DNA from 2 places in the Pseudomonas tremae genome. Region 2 is predicted to be linked to the other one. Evidence: riboswitches for the same ligand, from Rfam matches in the RefSeq annotation. Region 2 holds a riboswitch; the other holds the start of a gene.

Evidence for each region. Region 2 has a riboswitch for cobalamin ahead of I9H09_RS11255 (ABC transporter substrate-binding protein). Riboswitches for the same ligand answer to the same signal wherever they lie in the genome.
Region 1: another riboswitch for cobalamin. It lies ahead of cobO (cob(I)yrinic acid a,c-diamide adenosyltransferase); the one in region 2 lies ahead of I9H09_RS11255 (ABC transporter substrate-binding protein).

What each region holds. Positions count from the first base shown of each region.
Region 1 is NZ_CP066270.1:1,628,885-1,634,092, forward strand. It holds gene I9H09_RS07515 (C40 family peptidase) at 1-559, shown strand, start outside; gene I9H09_RS07520 (C40 family peptidase) at 645-1,190, shown strand; gene I9H09_RS07525 (PQQ-dependent sugar dehydrogenase) at 1,377-2,705, opposite strand; cobalamin riboswitch at 2,836-3,049, shown strand; gene cobO (cob(I)yrinic acid a,c-diamide adenosyltransferase) at 3,141-3,752, shown strand; gene I9H09_RS07535 (cobyrinic acid a,c-diamide synthase CobB) at 3,791-5,086, shown strand; gene bluB (5,6-dimethylbenzimidazole synthase) at 5,083-5,208, shown strand, end outside.
Region 2 is NZ_CP066270.1:2,460,124-2,465,331, forward strand. It holds gene I9H09_RS11240 (peptidase U32 family protein) at 1-444, opposite strand, end outside; gene I9H09_RS11245 (ABC transporter ATP-binding protein) at 550-1,341, opposite strand; gene I9H09_RS11250 (FecCD family ABC transporter permease) at 1,338-2,360, opposite strand; gene I9H09_RS11255 (ABC transporter substrate-binding protein) at 2,357-3,370, opposite strand; cobalamin riboswitch at 3,508-3,707, opposite strand; gene pmrG (lipopolysaccharide core heptose(II)-phosphate phosphatase PmrG) at 4,050-4,748, shown strand; gene I9H09_RS11265 (phosphatase PAP2 family protein) at 4,715-5,208, shown strand, end outside.

The sequences.
Region 1 (5,208 bases), 830 kb from region 2:
GGACGAGATGGCCACAGAAGACGAACTGGCTCAGTTCGCAGACAACAAATCCTACAAACTGCCGGTTTTGGCCGACAGTATTCTTGAACGCGGCAAGTCTCTGATCGGTACGCGCTACCAGTTCGGCGGCACCTCGACCCGTTCCGGTTTCGACTGCAGTGGTTTCATCGGTTATCTGTTTCGCGAAGAGGCTGGCATGAGCCTGCCGCGCTCCACCCGCGAAATGATCAACGTCGATGCGCCGCTGGTCTCGCGCGGTAATCTCAAGCCTGGCGATCTGTTGTTCTTCAGCACTCGCGGCCGTGGCCGTGTCAGCCATGCAGCGATCTACGCCGGTAATCAGCAATTCATTCATTCCAGCAGCCGCCGCAGTGGCGGGGTGCGCATCGACAGCCTTGATGACGCCTACTGGAGCAAGACCTTCATCGAGGCCAAACGACCTCTGGCGATGGCCCCCGGCGCAGTGGCGGTAAAATCTTCTCCGGTTGCAACGCAGACAACAGCGATGACATCGACTACAGTCAAGACCGCGCCAAAGCGGCGTAACGTGAACAAATAAAATCCGCTGACAAGACCTTCGGGTCTGTCTGCGTTTTTGAGCTACTCGGCAGCGTAAGCCGCATCCGGATCAGGTTGTTGTGTGTATGTCGATTGCTTTGCGCCTGATGGTCATTTCCGTTGCTGCGATGTTGGGCGCCTGTGCCAGCACGCCGCCTCCGCCCAAAGCGCCCCGGATCGTTCAGCGTCCGGTGGTTACGGCTCCGCCCCAGATCCTCTCTCCTGCTGCCGAAGACGTGCTGTTTCGTGCCTTGGGGCTCGTCGGCACGCCTTATCGTTGGGGCGGCAACACGCCTGATTCCGGTTTTGATTGCAGCGGTCTTATAGGCTATGTCTATCGTGATGCGGCAGGTATTTCTCTACCACGCTCCACGCGCGAGATGATCGTGATGGGCGCACCGAATATTCGTCGCGAACAGCTGCAGTCGGGCGATCTGGTGTTCTTCGCCACATCGGGTGGCTCGCAGGTGTCCCACGCCGGCATCTACGTTGGCGAAGGTCGATTCGTGCATGCACCGGCCACTGGTGGCACGGTCAAGCTCGACAGCCTGGACAAGCCTTACTGGCAGCGCGCTTACCTCAACGCCAAGCGCGTTATTCAACCCGCCAGCCTGGCGCAGAATCGGCCTTAGACATGAACCGCTGATCAGCGGTTCTTTTCCAACTTGGGATCGCACTCAGAGCGCCCTGCAACGCGTATCCACGCTGGAGCTTGGGTAAGACAGGCTTCCCGCGAGTGCCTATCGTTCCTTACGCCCCAGCGTGGGAGTGCTGTTAGTGACGCTCTGCGTACACCCCCTGCACCCCCTGCACCCGCGTTACTGAGCGGCCTTGGCTGAAGTCACGCGCCAGATCTTGTTGCCAACATCATCAGCCACCAGCAAGCCGCCGCGCTGGTCGTTGACCACGCCGACCGGTCGGCCCATCGCTTTTTCATCTTTGTTCAGGAAGCCGGTCAGTACATCCACCGGTGCGCCGTTGGGCTTGCCGCCGCTGAAGGGCACGAAGACCACTTTGTAGCCGCTGTGCGGTTTACGGTTCCATGAGCCATGCTGGCCAATGAACAGGCCTTCGTTGAAAGGCGCCGCCAGCGTCTTGCCGTCGGCAAATACCAGGCCCAGCGAGGCCGTGTGCGGGCCGACTGCATAGTCAGGCGCAATGGCCTTGGCGACCAATTCCGGGTTCTGCGGCTTGACGCGCTCGTCTACATGCTGGCCGTAGTAGCTGTAAGGCCAGCCATAGAAAGCGCCATCCTGCACTGACGTCACGTAGTCAGGCACCAGATCGCTGCCGATCTCGTCTCGCTCATTGACGGCAGTCCACAGCTTTCCAGTCTTTGGTTCCCAGTCCATGCCGTTCGGGTTGCGCAAGCCCGACGCGAAGATCCTGTGGTTGCCGGTGGCGGCGTCCACTTCCCAGATCGCTGCGCGACCTTCTTCCTTATCCAGGCCGTTCTCGCCCACGTTGCTGTTGGAGCCGACCGTCACGTACAGCTTGCTGCCGTCCTTGCTGGCGATGACGTTCTTGGTCCAGTGGTGATTGAGCGTACCACCCGGCAAATCGACCACTTTGGTCGGCTGCGCGCTGATGGAGGTCTGACCTGTCTGGTAGGGGAAGCTGATCAGGCGGTCGGTGTCGGCTACATAGAGTTTGTTGCCCACCAGGGTCATGCCGAACGGGGAGTTGAGGTCCTTCAGGAATACCGTGCGGGTTTCAGCAACGCCGTCCTTGTCCATGTCGCGCAACAGGGTAATGCGATTGGCGCTCGGCACGCCCGCACCTGCACGGCCCATTACTTTTTCCATGACCCAGCCACGAATCCCCTTGGAATCATCCGGCTTGGCGGGCGAATTGGTTTCCGCCACCAGCACGTCACCGTTGGGCAGCACATACAGCCAGCGCGGGTGATCCAGATGTTCAGCAAAGGCCGCCACCTGAGTGCCTGGCGCAGCAACCGGCTTGGCGCCGTTTTCCCAGCCGATCGCAGGGGCGATGTTGACGGTCGGTATCAGCGTCTTGTTCGGCTCCGGCAGCTTCGGCGACGGGCCTGTGCCGTCTGACACCTGCAGGGTCGACGACTCGCCGCAAGCAGCTAGGCCGCCAGCGACCAGAAGCAGTACGGCGTAGTGGGGTCTGAGTTTGAACATGGGAAATCTCCATAAAAAGACGTTGTCCTGTCACTGGTAGAGGCGCATTGAGCCGTACAGGTTCAATCAGGTACCGGAACAGCCTCCAATGGCAGCAGTGCAGATTGACGCTCCCGGCCCAACACTCTACCCTTCGCGGCTTGTTTCAGGTGCTTTGCAGTCAGCGACTGGCAGAGTGAAACAGGGAAGCCGGTGTGGATCTCCTGATCCGATCCCGGCGCTGCCCCCGCAACGGTAAATGAGTCAAGGCTGTGCCTGACGCCACTGTGTTTTTACATGGGAAGGCGCGCAGCCGGGGTGACCCGCTCATGAGCCCGGAGACCGGCCTGAATCACTCAATGGCATCACGGAGGGTGATGTTCTGTGCAGGGCGTTGCCGTGCTGTCCAGTGCTGTCCTTCCGTCTGCTTTCGCCTGCCCCGAGCGGAGAGCCGAGATGAACGAATCCCCCGAACGCGACGAACGCCACCTGGCGCGCATGCAGCGCAAGAAAGCCGTGATGGACGAGCGCATTGCCAGCTCCCCCAACGAGTGCGGGCTGCTTCTGGTATTGACCGGCAATGGCAAAGGCAAGAGCAGTTCTGCCTTCGGCATGCTCGCTCGGGCCATGGGGCACGACATGCAGTGCGGTGTGGTGCAGTTCATCAAGGGCCGCAACAGCACCGGCGAAGAAATGTTCTTCCGGCGCTTCCCCGAGCAGGTGCGTTATCACGTGATGGGCGAAGGGTTCACCTGGGAAACTCAGGACCGCCAGCGCGACATCGCTGCCGCTGAGGCCGCGTGGGCCGTCTCGCAGGAAATGCTCCGCGACCCGGGCATCGGCCTGGTGGTGCTCGACGAACTGAACATCGCCCTCAAGCATGGCTATCTTGACCTTGAGCAGGTGCTTACCGACCTGCAGGCGCGTCCTCCTATGCAGCATTTGCTGGTCACCGGCCGTGGCGCCAAACCCGAGTTGATCGACCTGGCCGATACGGTCTCCGAGATCAGCGTGGTCAAGCATGCGTTTCAGTCCGGTATTCGTGCGCAAAAAGGTATCGAGCTGTGAGCCATTCACTATGAGAACGCTGCCATGAGAGCACTGCAATGAGAGCTCCGCGCGATTGCCCGGCGGTATTGATCGCCGCGCCAGCCTCCGGGCAAGGCAAAACCACCGTCACCGCCGCGCTGGCCCGCTTGCATCGCAATCAGGGCCGCAAGGTCCGGGTGTTCAAGTGCGGGCCGGACTTTCTCGACCCCATGATCCTTGAGCGTGCCAGTGGCGCGCCGGTCTATCAACTGGACATGTGGATGGTCGGTGCCGATGAAAGCCGCCGCCTGTTGTGGGAAGCCGCTGATGAAGCTGATCTGATTCTTATCGAGGGCGTCATGGGTCTGTTCGATGGCACGCCCTCGAGTGCCGACCTGGCGCGACACTTCGGCGTGCCGGTGCTGGGAGTGATCGACGGCACTGCAATGGCCCAGACCTTCGGCGCCCTGGCGCTGGGGCTGGCGCGCTATCAGCCGGACTTGCCGTTTGCCGGCGTGCTGGCCAACCGCGTCGGCACGGTGCGTCATGCGCAGTTGCTGGAAAACAGCCTGACCGAAGGTTTGCGCTGGTATGGCGCGTTGTCACGCGAAGTGGGTTTTGAATTGCCCAGTCGCCACCTTGGGCTGGTGCAGGCCAGCGAGCTCAATGACCTGGACCTGCGTCTGGACATGGCCGCTGCGGCCTTGGCCAGCACGTGCGAAGTGGCCTTGCCTCCGGCGGTGACATTTACCGCGGCCGACCCGGTTCAGGTCGAGCCGTTGCTGAGCGGCGTGCGCATCGCCGTGGCGCGAGACGAAGCGTTTGCCTTTATTTATGGCGCCAGCCTGGACCTGTTGCGCAACATGGGTGCCGAGCTGAGCTTCTTCTCGCCCATCCATGACAGCGAAATTCCAGACGCCGACAGCCTTTACCTGCCGGGCGGTTACCCTGAACTGCACCACGTCGCGCTGGCCGCCAACCTCACGATGCAGGCTTCGATCAGGGCGCACCATATTGCCGGCAAGCCGATCCTGGCCGAGTGCGGCGGCATGCTCTACCTGCTCGATGCTCTGACCGACGTAGAGGGCGTGCGCGCCGACCTGGTCGGTTTGCTGGCCGGTGAGGCGGTCATGCAGAAGCGTCTGGCGGCGCTGGCGCTGCAAGCGGTCGAGCTGCCTGAGGGCACGCTGCACGGTCATACCTATCACCACTCGCTGACCAGCACCGAGCTGCAGCCAATTGCCCGTGGCGTCAGCCCCAATGGTGGGCGGGGCGCAGAGGCGGTGTATCGCCTCGGACGCCTGACCGCGTCCTACGTGCATTTCTATTTTCCTTCCTGCCCACCGGCAATTGCGGCGCTGTTCAAGCCATGACCGAGCAGGCATTCAGCGAGCAAGAGCGGGCTGCGGTGTATCGCGCCATCGCCGAGCGCCGCGACATGCGGCATTTCATCGGTGGCGAAGTCGCGCCCGCGTTGCTGGCGCGTTTGCTCGAA
Region 2 (5,208 bases):
TTCCTGCAGGTTCAGCTCGCGAGCCAGCACCAGTTGCGAGAAACCGGCCTGATCGAGAAACTTTGCCCGACCGAGAGTACGAATATCGGTCTGGGTGCTGGCATGCAGTTCGATGGGCGGGATATCCAGTTCCATGACCCCAAGGTCCTGAACGATCAGCGCATCGACGCCTGCGTCGTAGAGCTGGTGGATCAGCTTGCGGGCGGGCTCCAGCTCGTCGTCATGCAGGATGGTGTTGATCGTGGTGAAGATCCGTGCGTGATAGCGATGGGCGAATTTCACCAGCTCGGCAATATCACTGACGTCGTTGCAGGCGTTGTGTCGCGCACCAAAGCTCGGCCCGCCGATGTACACCGCGTCGGCACCATGCAGGATGGCTTCACGGGCGATGGTCACGTCCCGTGCAGGGCTGAGCAATTCCAGGTGGTGCTTGGGTAACGACATGGCAACGGGATCCGGCAGCGGCAAAGCGCGCATTGTAGTGCCACAGGCGGCGCGGCGCACCTGTTGCCGGTTCCTGCCTGTCACGGGCTGACCACCGGCGTAGCGTCAGATTGAGCGCAATCGCAGGATTTTCGTGCCGTCGAAAGGGTCGGTCAGCCAGTGCGCAAGGACGCCGAAGGTGCTGAGCAGACGTTCCGGTGTGAGGACTTTCTCCGGCGCCCCCAGCGCCACCAATTGGCCTTTTTCCATGACCGCCACCCGGTCGCAATCCAGCGCCTGATTCAGGTCGTGCAGGGCAATCACTGTCGTCACCGGCAAGGCTTTGACCAGGCCGAGAATAGTCAGCTGATGCTGGATGTCCAAGTGGTTGGTCGGTTCGTCCAGCAGCAGGATTCGCGGTCGTTGAGCCAGTGCTCTGGCGATATGAACGCGTTGCCGTTCGCCACCGGACAGGGTATGCCAGGCACGTTTCTGCATGTGCAGCATGTCCACGTCCTGCAGGGCCTGGTGAACGATGGCATCGTCCTCGGCGCTCCAGGGTTCCAGCGCTGACAGCCAGGGCGTGCGTCCCAGCTCGACGGCGTCCAGCACGGTCACTGCGTCGCTGGTTTCAGCCTGTTGTTCGACCACGGCCAGCATACGCGCCACGTCTCTGCGGCTCATGGCCGAGAGTGGCTGATCACCCAGCGTGACCCTGCCAGTGACCGGCTTCTGAATACCGGCCAGCAGCTTGAGCAGGGTGGATTTGCCCGAACCGTTGGGGCCGACCACGGCCAGCGTTTCGCCTGCCGTGATGTTCAGGTCGACATCCTTCAGCAGTGCAGTGCCCCGTACCGAGTAGCTCAGGCCCTTGCAACCAAGTACCGGTGCGCCAGACAGATGTGGGAAGGCGTTCATCGCGTGCTGTTGCCCCGGACAAGAATCAGTGCGAAGACCGGTGCGCCGATCAGTGCAGTGATGACCCCGATCGGCAGTGCCTGCCCCTTGATCAGAGTGCGCGAAAGGATGTCGGCGGCGATCAGAAACAGCGCGCCGCTCAAGGCGCTCAGGGGCACCAGCCGTGCGTGACGTACGCCGACCAGCATGCGCACCGCGTGCGGAATCACCAGCCCTACAAAACCGATGGAGCCGACAATCGAGACCATGATCGCGGTGACCAGTGCTGCTGTGGCGATCAGGATGATCTGCACGCGCCGTACCGCTATGCCGAGAGACGCTGCCGAGTCGCTGCCGAAGGTGAAGGCGTCCAGCGCGCGTCTGTACCAGAGGCACACCAGCAGACCCACCAGCACCGTCGGCACGGCCAGCCAGACCGAATGCCAGCGTACGCCGCTGAGGTTGCCCAGCAGCCAGAACATGATGCCCCGAGCCTGCTCGGAACTGGCGGATTTGGTGATCATGAACGAGGTCAGCGCGTTGAATAGCTGTGAGCCGGCGATACCCGCCAGAATGATCTGCACGGAGGCAGTGGTGCCTCGGGATGAATGCGCCAGCAGGGCGACCAGCGAAAACGCTGCCACGGCGCCAGCGAATGCACCGGCCGACATGGAAATTGCGCCTGCCCCGAAGCCCAGAATGGCCACCAGTACCGCGCCGGTCGAGGCCCCGGCAGAAATACCCAGCAAATACGGGTCGGCCAGCGGGTTGCGCAGCAACGATTGCAATACCACGCCGCAGATCGCCAGGCCGGCCCCACAGGCTGCCGCCACAATGGCGCGGGTCAGCCGGTAATTCCAGACGATGCCTTCATCGATAGGGTCGAGCACATAGTTGGCTGCCCAGAGTTTGTTGGCCAGTACCTGAAAAACCACCTTCAGGCTGATCGAGGTTTCACCTATCGCCGCGCCAACCATGATCGCCAGCACCAGCACGGCGGCAACCCAGACCAGATGGCCAAGCGCTACAGGCAGTCTCATCGTGCGGCGTTGAAGCGATTGGCGGCGTCGGCCAGCTCTTCGAAACCGGTGAACAGGCGCAGGCCGGCCTGCATGCCCTCGGCGTCGATGATAACGATCCGGTCATGCTTGACCGCATCCATGTTGCGCGTTACCGGGTCGGTCTTCAGAAATTCGATCTTCTTCTGGTAGTCGTCGGCCGGAAAGCGGCGACGATCCATGCGCGCGATCACCAGAATGCTCGGGTTGGCCTTGGCAATGGTTTCCCAGCCTACGGTTGGCCATTCTTCATCGGACTGGACGATGTTGCGCATGCCCAGGCTGTTGAGCATGAAGTCCGGAATGCCTTTGCGGCCCGCCACGAAAGGATCGCTGGCGATGTCCGAGCTGGAAAACCAGAACAGCGCTGACACATCGTTGGCCTTGTTCTGTCTGACGTTGGCAATCGCCGCGCTCAGGCGCGCCCTGAGGTCGGCGACCAGCGTAGCGCCGCGATCCTGCACATCGAAAATCTGCGCCAGCTGTTCGATGCTTTTGTAGATGGTCTCGATGCGGAACGGCTCCAGGCGCGTGCCATCGGCGCCGACCAGATTGTCTTTGCCCTCGCAATCGGACGGCAGGATATAGGTCGGGATCTTCAGGTCATGAAACTGCTCGCGGGTACCGACCGCGCCCTGTTTGCCGACCATCCATTCCAGTTGCACGACCACCAGTTCAGGACGCTTGCCGATCACCGCTTCAAAGCCCGGTTCGTTATCAGCCAGACGTTCTACCTTGTCGTTCTGCGCCTTGAAGCGCGGCAGCACATTGTTGAACCACAGCGAAGTGCCGACCAGCTTGTCGCCCAGGCCCAACTCATAAAGCATTTCGGTGCCAGCCTGGCCAATGGTCACGGCCTTGCCGGGTGCGTGGGCGAAGGTCAGGGACGAGCCGCAGTTTTCAAGGGTCAAGGGATATTGCGTGGGCGCGGCAAAGGTCAGCGTGGACAGCGTCATGCAGGCAGCGAGTGCGGCGAGGCGGGGCAACGACATGAAGTGCAGTCTCCATTGGGACAGGTGCCAAGGCGCAATGCACATAGGAAAACACATCCCCGGCGTGTCAAAAAAGACCGGGCACGGCAGAAACTGCCGACGCGTGCGGATGTCCTTCCCGGACACCCCGCCGGTTAGTTGGTTGAATCGGGTCGGCAGGTCTCCTGACTGGCATGTCATCACCTCGCTCCGGCCTTCCCGGACCCGAGTCCAGTGGCAGTCATGGAGCAGGCTCGATGCCTACAGTTGCGGGGGCAGTTTCGTTTCGACCTTGTTGACACAAGGCGTGCGAATTCCCTGTTAGTTCCTCTCGGAAACCGACGGCCGGCATGGTAAACGATAAGGGTTTTAGTGGCTAATGCTTTGCGCGTGCGGTCGTTCGCTCGGACGCGCCCTGACCGGCAAACGCAGGCACGGTTGTGCCATCGAACCGGCTTCGCCACGCTCGACGTTCGTAAAAACGCTTAAATTATCTTCATGTTTGATTCGCCAAAAGCCTCTAAGCCTTGATTTTAGAGGTGTTCACGATAAAACAGCGTGTTTGCTCCCAACACGCTTTTCACATCTTCTTCACTGCTTCGGCACCATGCTGAACCTATGTTTCTTTCATGGGAGCGGTCATGACTTCGGGGGCTTCTCGGGTCACCGCTGCATATGGGCTCAGTGTAGGAGTGGTCACTTGGCTGACACGGTAATCAACAACAAGAATCTGCTTTCCGGTACAGGCATCCGCCAGCGCTTCAAAATGCATCAGCACGTCGCTTTGTTGTCGGTGGTCGTTGTCCTGGCAGCGATTTGTGCGTGGTGCTACATGGCGTTCTCGGGCGTACATGTGGTGGACCTCGGCGCCGGTAACAATCTGAAAACCTCCGGGCTGCGCGAACACTGGTTGCGCGGTGACGTGGTGGTCATGATCCGGCACGCCGAGCGCTGTGACCGCTCGACGAACCCGTGCATGGCCAGCGCCGACGGCATCACCTCCAAAGGCCGCGACGCAGCGCTGGCGGTCGGCGCTGGCATGCAAAAGATGGGCATGGATCACGCACGCATGGTCACCAGCCCGAAAGTGCGCACCCAGCAGACGGCAGAGCTGCTGGCAGGGCATGCGGTCGTCGCGCAGGACTGGATTAACGACTGCGACAGCGGCTTCATGAAAGCGGTGCAGGCGCATAAGGTCGGCGGTGAAAATCTGGTGCTGGTCACCCACAGTGGTTGTATCGACCAGTTCGAGCGCAAGGTCGGTGTACCGGGCGGTGAGCGCTCGAGTGATTATGCCGAAGCATTTTTCGTGCGGATGGATGAACGCCATCAGCCAAAACTGCTTGGGTCTCTGAGTGCCGAACAATGGGCCAACCTCAACAGCGAGCAATTCAATTGACGACAACAACCAGCACCAGACTGCGTTTTTACGGCATTAATCTGGGTGTACCCGTGTTTCTCGCGTTACTGGTTTTCGTGACGTTTGACCTGACCAACATCGACCGGCAATTGAGCGACATGCTGTTTGATTCGGCCGCTGGTGTATTTCCCATTGGGCAAATTCATCTGTTCGAGACCATCACCCACAAATGGGCCAGGATCATCCCCAACCTGACCGGCGAACTGGCAATAATCGGTGCGATCATGTCGTTCGTCTGGCCCCTGCTGGAGCGACGCAGGAACTCGGGCCTGACGCAGCTCGCCATACGCGCCCGGCTTGAACGCCCTCTGCAATTCGCCCGCAGGCATCGTCTCGATTTCTTTTTTGTAACGGTCGCGTTTGCGGTGAGCACAGGGATGATCCATTACCTGAAAAGCCACACCAGCGTGTATTGCCCGGTCGAAACGACGCTGTACGG